DNA from 3 places in the Klebsiella quasivariicola genome. Region 2 is predicted to be linked to each of the others. Evidence: riboswitches for the same ligand, from Rfam matches in the RefSeq annotation. Region 2 holds a riboswitch; each other region holds the start of a gene.

Region 1 (3,420 bases), 2.1 Mb from region 2:
GCCTTATCGCCCCAGCGAACGATCGCCTGGTTGATATATTTTGACCACGGCAGCGGTTCACGGATCTTCGCCCCGCGCAGCGAGTAAGTGTTATGCAGGGTATGAGTGACATCTTCTGCGGATTCGATCAGTTTCTTCTCTTCGATATACCACAGCATTTCTGACGGTGCTTCGGAGCCCGGCGCCAGCATAAAGTCGTAGGTCAGGCCGTCGATGACTTCTTTCTGGCCGTCCTTGTCAATAATGTTGGTTGGCGCAATCAGGGTGACGGTACCCGCAGAGGTAGTGGTGCCCAGACCGGCGCCCACCTGGCCTTTGGCGTCGGGTTTCAGCAGGTTGCCGTACATATAGCTGGCGCGGCGGCTCATGACGTTCCCGGCCATGATATTTTCCGCCACGGCGGCTTCCATAAAGCCGGACGGCGCGTAGATTTTCACGTTGCCCGCTTTGACGTCGGCTTCATCAACCACGCCGCGCACGCCGCCGTAGTGGTCAACGTGGCTGTGGGTGTAGATCACCGCGACGACCGGTTTTTTGCCGCGGTTTTGGTAGTAGAGATCCATCCCAACTTTGGCGGTTTCTGCCGAGACCAGCGGGTCAACGACGGTGAGCCCCTCTTTGCCCTCTATGATCGTCATATTGGAGAGATCGAGGTTGCGGATCTGGTAGACCCCATCGGTCACTTCAAATAGGCCGCTGATGTTGATCAGCTGCGACTGCCGCCACAGGCTCGGGTTCACTGTCTCCGGCGCTTTTTCCCCTTCTTTGATGAAGGCATACTGACCCGGATCCCAGATGATATTGCCTTGTTCGCCTTTAATGACCTCCGGCGGCAGGGCGGCAATAAAGCCTTTATGCGCATTGGTGAAATCGGTGTTATCGGAGAAGGGGAGTTGATTGTAGAGGGCATCGTTCGCTTTTTTGGTCGCTTCGGTCGCCTCTTTGGCTGACGTATCCGCCCAGGCGGCGAAAGCGAGACTATTTAACAAACCCGCTAACGCTAACCCTTTAACTATCGGGGTCAATTTCATTGGAATCCTCATTAATGGCATGGTTCGTTCGGTTTAACCGATATAACGCAGGTGACTGTTTGTTACAGATTTTTTAAATATAACTATGCATTAACAAACATCCATTTTTGTTTACAAAAAAAGTGAGCTTTACTCCTTATGTAGTACGGCTACAGAAGGGAAAAGAAATCAGGTTGGCTTGTGTTACCGCGCCACATTTCGTACCCTGCTGACTGAAAATGTTGTACCGCTTTTATGACTCGGGGTGCCCTTCTTCGTTGAAGGCTGAGAAATACCCGTACCACCTGATCTGGATAATGCCAGCGTAGGGAAGTCAGAGACCGCAGGGTCATTGCTTCCCCCTCGTCTGGCGGGAGCAAACCATGCCTGAATTGCTGAATCCTGCGTCTGTCGCGCACCTGCGCCATCTGCTGCGCGCCCATTCCCCCCTTGTGCACTGCATGACTAATGACGTGGTGCAGACCTTTACCGCCAATGTCCTGCTGGCCGTCGGCGCCTCGCCGGCGATGGTGATCGATCCCCGCGAAGCGGCGCAGTTTGCCGCTATCGCCGATGCGCTGTTAATTAACGTCGGTACCCTGACCGAAGATCGCGCGGTGGCGATGCGCGCCGCGGTGGAACGCGCCCGCCAGGCCGGCAAGCCCTGGACGCTGGATCCGGTGGCCGTCGGTGCCTTGACCGTGCGCACGGCCTTTTGTCACGAGCTGCTGGCCCTGCAGCCGGCGGCCATTCGGGGCAATGCCTCTGAAATTCTGGCACTGGCCGGGATGAGCGCCGGTGGGCGCGGGGTGGATACCACCGATACGGCCGCCGCGGCGCTGCCGGCGGCCCAGGCGCTGGCCCGCCAGTTGACCACCATTGTGGCGGTTACCGGCGAGGTGGATTACGTCACCGACGGCGAACGGGTGCTTAGCGTGGCGGGAGGCGATGCGCTGATGACCCGGGTGGTGGGCACCGGCTGCGCGCTGTCGGCGGCGGTGGCGGCAAGCACGGCGCTGCCGGGAGACCAGCTGGAAAATGTAGCCGCTGCCTGCGGGCTGATGAAGCAGGCCGGGGAGATCGCCGCCCGCCAGGGAGGCCCTGGCAGCTTTATTCCGGCGTTTCTCGACGCGCTGTATCAGGAGGTGCAGGGATGAAACGTATCAACGCCCTGACTATTGCCGGCACCGATCCCAGCGGCGGGGCCGGTATCCAGGCCGATCTGAAAACCTTCTCCGCGCTGGGCGCCTACGGCTGCTCGGTGATCACCGCCCTGGTGGCGCAGAATACCCGCGGCGTGCAGTCGGTCTATCGCATCGAACCAGATTTTGTGGCGGCGCAGCTCGATTCGGTGTTCAGCGATGTGCGTATCGATACCACCAAAATCGGCATGCTGGCGGAGACCGATATTGTGGAAGCTGTGGCCGAGCGGCTGGCGCGCTACCGGGTGGCCAACGTGGTGCTGGATACGGTGATGCTGGCGAAAAGCGGCGATCCGCTGCTGTCGGCCTCGGCGGTGGAGACCCTGCGTCAACGATTGCTGCCGCAGGTGTCACTGATCACGCCGAATCTGCCGGAAGCGGCCGCGCTACTCGATGCCCCCCATGCGCGCAACGAGCGCGAGATGCTGGAGCAGGGGCGGGCGCTGCTGGCGCTGGGCTGTGGCGCAGTATTGATGAAGGGCGGCCATCTCGACGATGCCGAAAGCCCGGACTGGCTCTTCACCCGTGAAGGGGAACAGCGGTTTACCACGCCGCGGGTACAGACTAAAAATACCCACGGCACCGGCTGCACGCTCTCTGCGGCGCTGGCGGCGCTTCGCCCGCGTCATGCGGACTGGGCGGCCACCGTCGCCGAGGCGAAGGCCTGGCTGTCGGCGGCCCTGGCGCAGGCCGACTCTCTGGAGGTGGGCCACGGCATTGGGCCAGTGCACCATTTCCACGCCTGGTGGTAAATGGCAGCGCAACGGGACAGCAGAATCTCCTGAAAAAATGGCCCCCCGGCTGGAAAATAGGCTAAGTCGGTACCAGGCTTAACCTGCCCAAAAAAATTGGGTTGGGATAATGCATGCCGGCTTCGGCCGGCCTTACGGGAGATTGCTATGACTGATATTGCGCAGTTGCTTGGCAAAGATGCCGACAGCCTTTTACAGCACCGTTGTATAACCATTCCTGCCGACCAGCTGTATCTGCCGGGCGCAGATTATGTTGATCGGGTGATGGTGGATAACAACCGACCACCGGCGGTGCTGCGGAATATGCAGACTCTATACAATACTGGACGCCTGGGGGGGACCGGCTACCTTTCCATTCTGCCGGTCGACCAGGGCGTAGAGCACTCGGCGGGCGCCTCCTTCGCCGCCAACCCGCTGTACTTTGATCCGAAAAATATCGTCGAGCTGGCCATTGAG
Region 2 (3,420 bases):
CGCGAGGTTAAACTGGTCTTCCCAGCGGAATTCAAAACGCGCTTTTGACATCGCGTTGTCGCGGATCTGCGCCCCGGGGTGGCCTTTCGCGAGGTCGGCGGCGTGGGCGGCGATTTTGTAGGTAATCAGCCCCTGTTTGACATCCTCTTTGTTGGGCAGGCCGAGATGCTCTTTTGGCGTGACGTAGCACAGCATGGCGCAGCCAAACCAGCCAATCATTGCCGCGCCGATACCGGAGGTGAAATGGTCGTAGCCCGGCGCGATATCAGTAGTGAGCGGGCCTAAAGTGTAGAACGGCGCTTCGTGGCAGTGCTCCAGCTCTTCGGTCATATTGCGGCGGATCATCTGCATTGGCACGTGGCCGGGGCCTTCAATCATCACCTGCACGTCATATTCCCAGGCGATTTTCGTCAGTTCGCCGAGGGTATGCAGCTCGGCGAACTGCGCCTCGTCGTTGGCATCCTGAATCGAGCCGGGGCGCAGGCCATCGCCGAGGGACAGCGACACGTCATAGGCGGCGCAGATTTCACAGATTTCGCGGAAGTGCTGGTAGAGGAAGTTTTCCTGATGATGCGACAGGCACCACTTGGCCATGATGGAACCGCCGCGCGAGACGATCCCGGTCAGCCGCTTCGCGGTCATCGGCACGTAACGCAGCAGCACCCCGGCATGAATCGTGAAGTAGTCGACGCCCTGTTCGGCCTGTTCCAGCAGGGTATCGCGGAAGGCTTCCCAGGTCAGGTTCTCGGCAATGCCGTTGACCTTCTCCAGCGCCTGGTAAATCGGGACGGTACCAATCGGCACCGGGCTGTTGCGCAGGATCCATTCGCGGGTCTCGTGGATATAGCGGCCGGTGGAGAGGTCCATTACCGTGTCGGCGCCCCAGCGGGTTGACCAGACCAGCTTCTCGACCTCTTCTTCGATGGAAGAGGTCACCGCCGAGTTGCCGATATTGGCATTCACTTTCACCAGGAAGTTGCGACCGATAATCATCGGCTCGGATTCCGGGTGGTTGATATTGGCCGGGATGATGGCTCGCCCGGCAGCGACTTCATCGCGGACGAACTCGGCGGTAATGTTGTCCGGCAGGCGGGCGCCAAAGCTTTCTCCGGCATGCTGCTGGCGCAGCACCTCGCTGCGGATACGCTCGCGGCCCATGTTTTCGCGAATGGCGATGAATTCCATCTCCGGGGTGACGATCCCCTGGCGGGCATAGTGTAGTTGCGTCACGCATTTGCCAGCGACGGCGCGTTTAGGCGTCAGCAGGCCGCCGAAGCGCAGTTCATCAAGGCCATCGTCGGCCAGCCGCGCTTTGGTATAGGCCGAGCTGCGTTCGCTGAGCGGCGCGCAGTCGTTACGCGCGTCGATCCACGGTTGGCGTAGTTTTGCCAGTCCCTGGCGGACATCAATGTTGATCTCCGGGTCGCCATAAGGGCCGGAGGTGTCGTACACCGGTATCGGTTCATTGGCTTCGTACCGGGGATTATCTTTATCGCCGCCGATGAGCGTCGGGCTGAGCTGGATTTCACGCATCGGGACGCGGATATCAGCCTGTGAGCCTTGAATGTAGATGCGGCGCGAATTGGGAAAAGCGGTACCTGCCAGCGTATCAATGAATCGCTGCGCGTGCTCGCGTTGTTCCCGACGGGTGAGTTTGGTAGTAGACATAGCGCATTCCAGTTAAAAAAGGAGATGGCTTGTCAGACGACGGATGGAGTAACAGATGCGACCAGCCCGGAACGGGCAGGTGCGACCAGCAGTTTACTCTTGTTCCCTTCGCAGGTATTAGCCTGATCAGGTTCCGCGGATCCCGAATAAACGGTCTCAGCCTTTTCCACTTCAGCTTTCGTGTGGAAAATAGGCACTCCGACAAGATGAAATCCCTCCGCAGAGGGATAATGTACGTAAATTACTCGTTAACGGTTCACAACTCAAGCGGTCGGCGCAATATTATCGCGCACGTCATTGCTCAGATTATGGGCGACGGCGAGGGCGATGAGTTTATCTTCCAGCGCGAAACGCGCCTCCAGCGATTCGCCGATATCCGACAACGCCTGCTGAAATTCAAGGTAGTTATCGTGATCGATAGCGTTTTCGAGGCAGGTATCGTAGTAGTCCATCATCTGCTGGGTATTGGCTTCCAGCTGTGGGTAAAGCCGGTTGGCGGCTAAAAGTGGGGTATCGCCTTCCATTTCGCCAATAATGCGTTCATAAATACTAAAATGACCGGATGAGAGGTAATCCACCAAACTTTGGCAAAAGTCATCCAGCGCCTTTTCGTTTAGCCGCATAAATGACTCTTTGCCCGGTTTCAGGCCAACCAGATTGTAGTAAGCCACGAGCAGATGCTTACGCACTTGTAGCCAGCGATCGACCAGTTCATTACTACCGCCAACGCGCTCCGTCAGGTTTTCCAGCTGGTTTAGCATGATTGACTCCGCTAGTTTTGATTTAAAATCTGCTCACCAAAATGTAAATATAATGTTAACAACATGCCAGTGAAGCAAAGGTAGTGCAATAGATATGGATCGTATTATTGAAAAATTAGATCGCGGCTGGTGGGTTGTCAGTCACGAACAAAAATTATGGTTGCCTGGTGGAGAATTACCACATGGCGAAGCGGTTAATTTCGATCTTGTCGGCCAGCATGCGCTGCATATTGGCGAGTGGCAGGGCGAGTCCGTGTGGATGGTGCGTCAGGATCGCCGTCATGACATGGGATCGTTGCGCCAAGTGCTGGATCAGGATCCGGGCCTTTTCCAGCTGGCAGGTCGGGGGATCCAGCTCGCCGAATTTTATCGATCGCATAAATTTTGCGGCTACTGCGGCCATCCGATGCATGCCAGCAAAAGCGAATGGGCGATGCTGTGCAGCCACTGCCGTGAACGCTACTACCCGCAAATTGCCCCCTGCATTATCGTCGCTATCCGTCGCGACGATTCGATCCTGCTGGCGCAGCACACCCGACATCGCAACGGGATACACACCGTGCTGGCCGGGTTTGTTGAGGTTGGCGAAACTCTTGAGCAGGCGGTGGCCCGCGAGGTGATGGAGGAGAGCGGTATCCGGGTGAAAAACCTGCGCTACGTGACCTCGCAACCGTGGCCTTTCCCGCAGTCGCTGATGACCGCCTTTATGGCGGATTACGCAGATGGCGATATCGTGGTCGACAAAAAAGAGTTACTGACCGCGGACTGGTATCGCTATGACGATCTACCGCTTCTGCCACCGCCGGGGACGGTGGCGCGCCGGCTTATCGAAGATACCGTCGCGATGTGTCGGGCAGAGTTCGAGTGACATGTTACACTGGGCGTATCAACGCTAAAGGAATGTAAAAATGACCGAACTGAAGAACGATCGTTACCTGCGCGCGCTGCTGCGTCAGCCGGTTGATGTCACCCCGGTGTGGATGATGCGCCA
Region 3 (3,420 bases), 2.5 Mb from region 2:
GTGACGCCGAGCGCAACCCCCAACACCAGTCCGCACAGGATCTCACTGAGGGTGATAAGCGTGTGCCAGCCAAGATAGGCGCGATTAACCCAAAGCGCCTCGGCGACTGCCGTCGGGGAGGGTAAAAGAAAGTGAGGGATGCCGCTGCGGCTGGCCAGCCCCCAGAGGATCATCAGCCCGCAGAACACCATGCCCCCGCGCCAGAGACGTCCGTTCATGGATGCGCCCTCATCAGCTGCTGCAGCAATGCCGCCTGGGCGACCAACAGGTCGGGGGCATCCGGTGCGCGCGGAGGCGTGCCGGCGAGGTGATGGCTGTCATCGATGTCGCCGTCTGCCGTCGACAGCACCAGCAGGCGGTGGCTTAGCCGGCAGGCTTCCAGCGGATCGTGGGTGATCAGCACCACCGTGCGCCCCGTCAGCAGAGTGGCCGCCAGGGTCTGAATGCGCGTGCGGGTGAGGGTGTCCAGCGCCGAGAAAGGCTCATCCATCAGCACGATGGGGCGATCCTCATACAGGGTGCGGGCCAGCGCGGCGCGCTGACGCATACCGCCGGAGAGGGTTGCCGGCCGGGCGTCGGCGCAGGGGGTGAGTTCCACCTGCTCAAGCAGGGTGGCGACCCGGTTGTGGTCCACTTTTTCCCCCCGCAGCCGTGCGCCGAGGGCGACATTCTCCCGGACGCTCAGCCAGGGATAGAGCAGATCTTTCTGCCCCATCCACGCCAGACGGCCCTGAATCGGCTGCCCATCGCTGGCGACCACTTCTCCGCCGGTGGCGGGCGCCAGACCGGCAATTATCCGCAGCAGGCTGGTTTTGCCGGCCCCGCTGGCGCCGAGCAGCGACACCCACTGGCCCCCGGGAAGCGTCAACGACAGGTTATCGAACAGCTGCCGATCGCCGAAGCGCAGGCTCAGGCCGCGGATCTCGATACCCGGCGCCGTCACGCCCGGGCCTCCGCCGCCGCGTTCAGGCCCATCTGCCAGAACTGTGCTTCAAGCCGGGTCGCGGTGGTGAAGATCTCGCTCAGCTCAGTGAGACGGGCCTCGCTCCCGCGCTGCTGCCACACGGTTTCCAGCAGCGCCAGCGCGGCGCTAACGCCCTGCAGATAATCTTCATCACCATAGTTGCGGATCCATGAGGCGTAGGGGTTATCGGTTAACCGGGTGGTAGGGTGACGCAGCAGGCCGAGGCCGATTTCCGCATAGCCCGCCACGCAGGGCATCAGGGCGACCAGCAGATCCAGGGCGTCGCCTGAATGGCCAACGTCCAGCACGTAGCGGGTGTAGTTGACGGTTTCCGGCGCTTCAGGCTGGGCAGCCATCTCCTGCTCGCTGATGCCCCACTGGGCGCAGTAGCCGACGTGCAGCGGCAGTTCATTGAGGATGGCGTTCATTGAGGCGGCCGCGGCCCGCATCTCCGGCAGCGTGCGCAGTTTACTCACCAGCAGCGCGTAGCTGCGGGCAAAGTGGATCAGAAACAGATAATCCTGAGTCAGATAGCGACGAAACGCGCTCTCCGCCAGAGTGCCGTCAGCAAGCTGCTGGACGAAAGGATGCGCCACATAGTGCTGCCAGTCAGCGGCGGCAAGCTGGCGTAAACGGCCATACAGGCCATGGCTAAACGCGGGAACAATCACAGGACCTCCAGTCATTCAGGGGAGATCCGGGCGTGCAGGGGTGTGAACAGGCAATGGCGGTAATGCTGGCAAAATTGCCGACCCGTCCCTTCGCTGGCATGACCCAGATCAGGTTCAAAGGGTTCGGCTTACGCCATCTCAGCCCTCACGGGACACCCCTCGGTAGCGCTATGTTATACGACATTCACCTTCTGAATACAATCACCGCGCCGGGCGGCAAAGCAAACGCGGTTTTCTGTGATGGCCAGCACTTTTTCGTTTAAAAATAGCTGAAAAACAGGCAGCTACGCGTTGGTGGGTTTTATCTGCTTACGTTATATTTTCATTATCCTGTTGCGTTAATCCTGTTCGCCACGCATGTCGTGCGCGCCCCACAGCCCCGGAGTGAGCATGAAATTCCCGCTGTCCCCGCTGGCGCTGATTTTCCTGCTCTGTGCGCCTGGGATGTCGCCGATCGCTTCGATGCGCAAGATGGCATGTTCGATATCCCCATCTGATGCCGATGGCCTGTCCCTGTCTCGCGCTATCGCTATCAGAGGGACTGCGCGGCCACGGCGCAAACCTCGCGCTGAGTCCTGCAGGAATTTGTGGGGGCGAAGACGACGGATACACAATGGGAGCAGCCAGCGGTGGCGCAGGCGGTCTGTTTCAATATCGGCTCGGGTTTCTAACGATAGATGAGAATAACAATGAGAGCATCCGGAGCGGTGTTGACGCTGCTGTTGGCGACCTGTGGCGCGTCGGCCGCGGAACCCGACGAGAACGACAGCTATTTTCCGATCTGGGGCGATGAGGCGCGCGCCAGGGGGTACTCGATTCCGTTACCCTACGGCGTCAACCTCAGCTATATGAATATCCGTCAGGATATCATGGTCGACAGTATTACCTTTTCCGGGCTTAAGCTCGGTAACCATCCTATCCCCAGCGATATGTTCGCCATCGATGCTGGACATACCCGTGAGAAGAGCAAAACGGAAAACCTGCGTCTCGACATGTGGGTCTTTCCGTTTCTCAACGTTTACGGGCTGGTGGGGCATACCCGCGGATCGTCCGTCTCTCAGGTCTCTGTGGATTCGGATCCCTCGCAGTTTCGTGGCCTGGACCGGGCGATCGCCGGCGCGGTTCATCAGCTTTATCAGAGTGGAAAACTGCAGAATATTGATTTTACGCTTGATTTCAAAGGAACCACCTGGGGAACCGGCTTTACGCTCGCCGGGGGATACGGCAACTGGTTCGGGTTAGTAGACACTAACTACACCCGTACCGATTTCGATATTCTCGACGGCAGCATCTCGGCGGTCACCGTCTCGCCGCGCGTCGGCTACCGCTTCAGTTTTCAGGGGATCGACGGGCCGTCCCACCTCAGCCTGTGGGTCGGGAGCATGTATCAGGACGTGCAGCAGGAGTTTAAAGGCGATCTGGCCGACCTGCATATGCCGCCAGAGCTTCAGCCCCTGATTGCCGCAGTCAACAAAGACGGCGAGGGGAAATTCGACGTCAAGCAGAAGCTAACCTCACCCTGGAATATGCTGATTGGCGCCCAGTATGAAGTCACCAAAAACTTTAACGTGCTGACTGAATTTGGTTTTAACGAGCGCAATAGCTTCTTTGTCTCCGGTGAATACCGTTTTTAACTAAAACTGCTGGCGCCATCTGCCGGTAAGATGCGCGCTCTTTTGTTGTTGTGGAGAGGCTGTTGATGCGTAAAGCCTTATGGCTGTTGTTTGCACTGTCGCTGCCGGCGCTGGCGCAGGATCCGGTGCTGCCCGCTGTGACGGCGATCCA

What was found. A riboswitch is a leader RNA that binds a small molecule or an ion and turns the genes downstream of it on or off. The one in region 2 is predicted to bind thiamine pyrophosphate.
Region 1: another riboswitch for thiamine pyrophosphate. It lies ahead of thiM (hydroxyethylthiazole kinase); the one in region 2 lies ahead of thiC (phosphomethylpyrimidine synthase ThiC).
Region 3: another riboswitch for thiamine pyrophosphate. It lies ahead of tenA (thiaminase II); the one in region 2 lies ahead of thiC (phosphomethylpyrimidine synthase ThiC).

Annotation. Positions count from the first base shown of each region.
Region 1 covers NZ_CP022823.1:1,805,567-1,808,986, forward strand. The annotation lists gene B8P98_RS09135 (alkyl/aryl-sulfatase) at 1-1,031, opposite strand, end outside; TPP riboswitch at 1,262-1,359, shown strand; gene thiM (hydroxyethylthiazole kinase) at 1,394-2,167, shown strand; gene thiD (bifunctional hydroxymethylpyrimidine kinase/phosphomethylpyrimidine kinase) at 2,164-2,964, shown strand; gene fbaB (class I fructose-bisphosphate aldolase) at 3,112-3,420, shown strand, end outside.
Region 2 covers NZ_CP022823.1:5,242,977-5,246,396, reverse strand. The annotation lists gene thiC (phosphomethylpyrimidine synthase ThiC) at 1-1,668, opposite strand, end outside; TPP riboswitch at 1,755-1,879, opposite strand; gene B8P98_RS26355 (Rsd/AlgQ family anti-sigma factor) at 1,932-2,429, opposite strand; gene nudC (NAD(+) diphosphatase) at 2,524-3,297, shown strand; gene hemE (uroporphyrinogen decarboxylase) at 3,338-3,420, shown strand, end outside.
Region 3 covers NZ_CP022823.1:2,720,002-2,723,421, forward strand. The annotation lists gene B8P98_RS13560 (ABC transporter permease) at 1-218, opposite strand, end outside; gene B8P98_RS13565 (ABC transporter ATP-binding protein) at 215-943, opposite strand; gene tenA (thiaminase II) at 940-1,635, opposite strand; TPP riboswitch at 1,704-1,805, opposite strand; gene B8P98_RS13580 (porin family protein) at 2,325-3,269, shown strand; gene B8P98_RS13585 (DUF4056 domain-containing protein) at 3,335-3,420, shown strand, end outside.